2 regions of the Lysinibacillus sp. RS10 genome follow, and region 1 is predicted to be linked to the other one. Evidence: riboswitches for the same ligand, from Rfam matches in the RefSeq annotation. Region 1 holds a riboswitch; the other holds the start of a gene.
The links. A riboswitch is a leader RNA that binds a small molecule or an ion and turns the genes downstream of it on or off. The one in region 1 is predicted to bind preQ1.
Positions count from the first base shown of each region.

Region 2: linked by a shared signal. The riboswitch ahead of ACB089_RS22255 (QueT transporter family protein) and the one ahead of queC (7-cyano-7-deazaguanine synthase QueC) in region 1 are both predicted to bind preQ1.

Region 1 is NZ_CP167122.1:2,436,844-2,440,265, reverse strand. Features, by position in the region: gene ACB089_RS12465 (RNA-guided endonuclease InsQ/TnpB family protein) at 1-710, shown strand, start outside; PreQ1 riboswitch class I at 1,227-1,273, shown strand; gene queC (7-cyano-7-deazaguanine synthase QueC) at 1,628-2,287, shown strand; gene queD (6-carboxytetrahydropterin synthase QueD) at 2,291-2,764, shown strand; gene queE (7-carboxy-7-deazaguanine synthase QueE) at 2,757-3,422, shown strand, end outside.
Region 2 is NZ_CP167122.1:4,426,375-4,429,796, forward strand. Features, by position in the region: gene ACB089_RS22245 (ABC transporter substrate-binding protein) at 1-371, opposite strand, end outside; gene ACB089_RS22250 (hypothetical protein) at 806-1,924, shown strand; PreQ1 riboswitch class I at 2,162-2,206, shown strand; gene ACB089_RS22255 (QueT transporter family protein) at 2,215-2,697, shown strand; T-box leader at 2,774-2,974, shown strand; gene trpB (tryptophan synthase subunit beta) at 3,035-3,422, shown strand, end outside.

The sequences.
Region 1 (3,422 bases):
ATTCGAATCCACGTATTTCATTTGACGGACGAAATTGGTTCTTATCCATTGGATATGAGCAAGAATTTGAGCAATTTAATTTGACAGATGAGAGTTTAGGAATTGATGTGGGTATCAAAAAATTGGCAGTTTGTTCTAATGGTGAGTTCAAAGAGAACATCAACAAAACCAAAGAAGTCAAACGATTAGAGCGAAAGTTGAAGCGAGAACAACGACAACTAGCTCGTAAGCTTGAAGCCAACACGAAAGCGTATACTAAAAAACGAAAGCCAATCTATAAAATACCTTTAAAGAATATGAAAAATATTCAAAAACAAAACACTGAAATCCGTAATTTATATAAGCGACTTAACGACATCCGAACAAATCATTTAAATCAGTGTTCTAATGAGATTGTGAAAACCAAGCCATCTCGTATTGTAATGGAACATTTAAATGTAAAAGGTATGATGAAAAATAAACATCTGGCGAAGGCGGTAGCCAGGCAAAAGTTATATGAATTCAAACGGCAAATTCAATACAAATGTAAAAAATACGGAATTGAATTTGTTGAAGCCGACAGATGGTTTCCATCATCAAAAACTTGTTCTTCTTGTGGACAAGTCAAATCCGATTTGAGACTGAAAGACAGATTATTTATCTGCTCTTGCGGATTAAAGATGGATAGAGATTTGAACGCAAGCATTAACTTAGCAAATTATTCAATCTAAGAAGCTTAACTGAAACTAAGCCTTAGATGTGTACGCAACGATACTGCGGAATTTAAGCCTTTGGAGAGTCATACTAAATGGCAGTAGCTTCGGCGAAACCAGGCTCGGAGAATAAGGAAGACATAAATACGAAAGTCAGAAGATATAAGTTGTGTCACAGTAGAGATGTCTACATTTTTTAAGAAATGTATATGTTTTTCGTATCGGCTATGTTCGAAAGTGGGTGCTTACTGAAAGACAGGGGCGTTTTGAATAGAAATGGATAGTTTTTTCGTCTGTATTGAATTGTTATTAAGCGTCCTTAAGGAGAACACATCATAAATAGTTGAGGTTATTCTGTTTGAAAAAATAGTAATGAATCTAAGCTCAGCAAAGTGTTTAGTGTACTACTAAAATAGAGGGCAGTATAACAGTAGTTTTTCCAGAGAAGCATTTATGAGAAGACTTTATAAAAAAATCATTTGACGTTTTGTACTATTTTATGTATTATATTGAAAAAAGAATGCCCGAACTAGAACGGGAGAGGTTCATAGCTGATACCCTCTATAAAAAACTATGGAAACATGATAATATGCCATGTCCATATCGGACGTGGCTTTTTTTATGTTTTTACTTATGTTTTATTAGAATGATTGGTGATGCCTCTCTTGAAAAGTGTTGGGAAACATTTTACAAGGAGGTTTTTTGTTTGACCAAAGCCATGAAGAAGGACTGACAGATTTAACTTTATTGGGTAACCAAAGTACACTATTTTCATATTTCGTTTAACGAATCACAATCTTAATCCAGAATAAATTGAAATGCGGACTTGAATAGTTCAATGAAGAAAGAGGTATTTAGCTACCCTCTAAAAAAAACTAAGAAGAAAGCAGTACTTTTCTTAGAGTGCTGGTTTTTGATACAAGGGAGTTTTATAGATGAAGCAGGGAAAAGCAATTGTTGTATTTAGTGGAGGTCAGGACAGCACAACTTGTTTGTTCTGGGCAAAAGAACGTTTTGAAGAGGTTGAGGCAGTAACTTTTGATTATGGTCAAAGGCATCTTCTTGAAATTGAATGTGCGAAGATGATAGCAGGGGAGCTCGGTGTCAAGCATCACATTCTTGATATGTCACTCCTAAATCAGCTTGCTCCGAATGCATTGACACGACAAGACATAAAGGTAGAAGACGGAGAAAATGGTGAGCTTCCATCTACTTTTGTACCTGGCCGAAATCTTCTCTTTCTTTCATTTGCAGGCGTTTTAGCGAGCCAAGTAGGAGCTAAGCATATTGTAACTGGCGTTTGTGAAACAGATTTTAGCGGATATCCAGATTGCCGAGATGTTTTTATTAAATCCTTGAATGTAACGTTAAATTTATCGATGGATGATTCCTTTGTGATTGATACACCATTGATGTGGCTGAATAAGGCACAGACATGGGAGCTTGCTGATCAGTTTGGGGCACTTGAATTTGTTCGGGAAAGAACGTTGACTTGCTATAACGGTGTAATTGCAGATGGCTGTGGTGAATGCCCAGCATGTAAACTGCGAAAAAATGGGCTTGATGAGTATTTGAGTTACAGAAAGGAGTCTTAAGGCATGCCAGATTTTAGAATCGTCGATAAGCTCCAAAAAATAGATGAAGATATTCAAAGAAATCAATTAAACTATCATGCAAAGCGTGTTCTCGTAAGCAAAGAATTTACCTTTGATGCTGCCCATCATTTACATAATTATGAGGGGAAATGTAAAAACCTACATGGTCATACGTATCGCGTAGTATTAGGACTGAGTGGATACACAGATGAACGCGGTTTGATGATTGATTTTGGCGATATCAAAGGAATATGGAAAGAAAAAATAGAGATACATTTGGATCACCGTTATCTCAATGAAACGCTTCCACCCATGAATACGACGGCAGAGAACATTGTTGTTTGGATTTACGAAAAGTTGGCTGCGGCCTTACTTGATGAACAAAGATATAACGGTTCGCGTGTAGAGTTTATCAGGCTATATGAAACCCCGACAAGCTATGCAGAAGCGAGACGGGAGTGGATGGAAGTTGAGTAAGATACCGGTTATCGAGATTTTTGGACCGACGATTCAAGGTGAGGGAATGGTAGTTGGCCAAAAGACAATGTTTGTGAGAACTGCCGGGTGTGATTATTCCTGTTCTTGGTGTGATTCATCGTTTACGTGGGATGGCAGCGGAAAGCATCTTATTGTCCATATGACAGCGGAAGAGATTTGGTCTGAGTTGAAACGTCTTGGAGGCAATGGCTTTTCATTTGTCACGATTTCAGGCGGCAATCCTGCACTCATCCAAAATTTGGAGAAGCTCATTGCCATTTTAAAAGAAAATGACATACAGATAGGGGTGGAAACACAGGGAAGTAGGTGGCAAAAATGGATGTATGAGATTGATGAGTTGACAATTTCACCAAAGCCACCTAGTTCTGGAATGACTACAGACTATTCGGTGCTCTCTGATATCTTTGAAAAACTTAAAAATCGAAACAGTAATTATCATATATCCCTCAAAATAGTCGTCTTTAATCAAGATGATTACGATTATGCTAAACAAATTCACCACCGGTATCCAATGATTCCTTTTTATCTACAAGTCGGTAATGATGATCTCACGACGACTGACAATTCACGATTAATACTACATTTATTAGATAAATATCATGCGCTGATTGATCGAGTGATTAAGGATGAGGAATTA
Region 2 (3,422 bases), 2.0 Mb from region 1:
GTCGCTGCCGCTTGTGCAGACGGTGTAGAGTTAGCAAATATTAAATCTACGTTTGCACTTACTAGATTGTTTGCAATCGTTGTGTTAAGACTGTTATCCCCTTGAGCTATTTGTGCCTCGTACTCAACTTTTAAGCCTGATTCTTCAATTGCTTTTTTGAAGCCTTCAGTGGCAGCATTTAAAGATGGGTGCTCAACAATTTGAGTAATCCCGATTTTATATGTTTTGTCATCTGCATTGCCGCTCTCACTTGCATTATTCGTTTCTTTTCCTTTTGAATCAGATGAACTAGAGCCACCACTACCACAAGCAGCAAGCATTAAGACTAACCCAAATAACAGGAACGAAAGCTTTTTTAAATTGCATTTCACAAATAATCCCCCCGATTATTATCTCTGATATTTATCACACTTCATCCAAACAAAGTGTGAACGTATCGCTATATTATCGTTATTATCGAGGTTCGTCAACAACATTATGAATGTTCTGACTTTTAAAATTGACATAATATTTTAGTTTTTCACTCAATTCGCCGCTTTAAACCGCTAAACTACGCTGTTTATAAAATTTGATTGCTTTTTCTAACATAACAAAAATTTTTTTTACAATTTTGCGAAGTATTAAGGAGTGAAGGTGAAAATACTCCTAGAGGCGAGAAACTTCTATTTCTACCCCTACGCTTTCGGTACAAAAAAACTTGCTGAAAGAAGTTAAAAATTTTTTCTAATTTTAGCTAACTTTTTATAATTCGAAAGTCGTCTAATCATTAGAAAATTAAATCATTTACATTAAAGGAGAAATAATTATGAAAAAAACAATAAAAAAATCTTGGATGATTGTATCAGCACTAACAATAGGAATGGCTGTCTTCACGCCACATCAAGCTGAGGCAACAACAGCAAAACCAACAAACGAAATAACAGTTCAAGCTGAGCAACAAATTAAAGGAACGATTAAAAGCATTTACGGAGATAGCATCACAATCAAAGCGAAAGACGGTAAAAACTACTATATTGGAATCCAAAAGTTCTCAGATGAGCAAATAGCAAAAATGAAGTTAGTTGAAGGTCAAGAAATCTCTGTAGAAGGTAATTTAGTACAAGATTATTCAGATTTCTACACGTTTAACGTCTATAAAAAAGACTTACCTAAAGAAATAACAAAAGAAGATCTGGCTAAATTAGAAAAATTGTTTAATCAAATGAAGAAGTTAGAAAAAGAAGAGAAATATGAAGAAGTAGATAAAATTAATCTTGAAATGGATCAAATCACAAAGCCGTATATTTTAGCTAGCTGGGTACCTGTATCCTTCGAAGAGTTCATGGAAGAGTATGGATTTGGTGAAAAAAATATAGTTATTAAAGAAAAAGATAAAAAGCAGCTGAAAGATATTTATCAACAGTGGATTAAACTAGAGAAATCTGGTAAAGAAGAAGCAGCACAAACAAAATTTGATGAATTCCAGAAGGTTCTTCAACCTTACTTAGATGCGCTATATCCACCAGTACCATTTGAAGATTACATTTCAGATATAGATGTAGATATTCCAGCTGAAGCTTTACCAAAACTAAAAACTTTATACAAAGATGCTCAAAAAGCAGATCAAGATAAAAATGATCAATTATCTGAAAAGCTATGGAATGAATTCAATGAAATGATTAATCCTTACATGAAGCCACTTAGCTTTGAAGATTACATGTCTAACTTTGATTTTGAAATCAAAGCAAAAGATAAAGCGCAATTAAAAAAGCTTTATGAAGAAGCAACAGCTCTTGATCAAAAAGGTGACTATGAAAAATCTAATGAAAAATGGGTTGCTATCGACAACATTTTAAATCCATATTATGAAGCAAATAAAGAAATTTTAATCTCAGCTTCTAAAGTAACAATAAACGGCAAAGTTTACCTTACACAGCATAAATAAGTAAAGGTTTTCGGGCTAATCCTAAACGTCATTGAAAAATGATATATGGGATTAGCCCCTTTCTTTTACTACGCGGATCCTTAGATTTTTTATTAACACAACTGCTACAGACTTAAGTATTTCAATATAATATATTTTAGAAGTCTCGGTTATGCAGATGTTAGAACAACAATAAGAATTTTTGTTTTACACATGACTCTTTACAAACTAGCATTAACATTGATATGATTGCATTTGCTTCACGTGGTTCGTAACCATCCCACGCAAAAAAACTAAGGAGAAATTAATATATGAAAATAAAATTTTTAGCAACGAGTGGCATTATTGCAGCGCTCTACATTGCTGTTACTTTGCTAGTCGGCTCATTTGGCTTTTCAGAGGTTCAGTTCCGTATATCGGAAATGTTTAATCATCTAGTTGCCTTTAATCCACGTTTTGCCGTCGGGATTATTATTGGTGTATTTATCTCTAATATATTTTCACCAAACGGCATTCTCGATTTATTTTTCGGTGTTGGGCATTCGATGATTACACTTGGATTGTTCATTTTTATTTGTAAATTTGTCAAAAATATTTGGGCACGTTTAGTTATCAATACATTGCTATTTACATGCACAATGTTCATCATTGCTTTAGAATTGAACATAGTATTAGAAATACCATTCTTCTGGACATGGTTAACTGTTGCTGCAGGTGAATTTGTGGTCTTAGCGGTCGGTGCACCTATTATGTATCTATTGAATAAACGCTTAAACTTCAAAAATTTGATTTAAAAGACGGATCTTTTTAGATTCGTCTTTTTTGATTTCTTGACAATATTCTGAAAATATTTTACAATTCTTTTCAATAAAACATGCGATGAAAAAGAATAGTAGCAAGTAATAGTACTTGTAGAGAGCTGATGGTTGGTGTAAATCAGTAGTACATACTTGTGAATGGACTTTGGAGCAGCCTCATCAAATGTGAGGACGAATTTACTCCCCGTTACCGGAGTACGAAAGCGCGCAATTTTTGCGAATTAAGGTGGCACCACGGTTACTCGTCCTTTTTATAGAAGGATTGGAGTGACTTTTTTTATGAAAAAAATCAGATTAGAGGAGTCGAGAGCAGATGAGTACAGTAGTAGAGAAAAAAGGATATTTCGGTGAATTTGGCGGTAGCTTTGTTCCCGAGGAGCTTCAAAATGTTTTAAATATTCTAGATGAGCACTTCCAAAAATTCAAAGATGAAGAAGATTTTAATAAAGAGCTAGATTATTATTTCCATGAATATGTTGGGCGAAAATCCCCACTTTATTTTGCTGAAAATTTAACAAAACAATTAGGTGGCGCGAAAATTTATTTAAAGCGTGAAGATCTCAACCACACAGGTTCACATAAAATTAATAACGTCCTTGGACAGATTTTATTGGCAAAGCGCATGGGTGCTAATCGTGTTATTGCCGAAACAGGTGCAGGTCAGCATGGTGTAGCAACTGCAACTGCTTGTGCAATGTTCG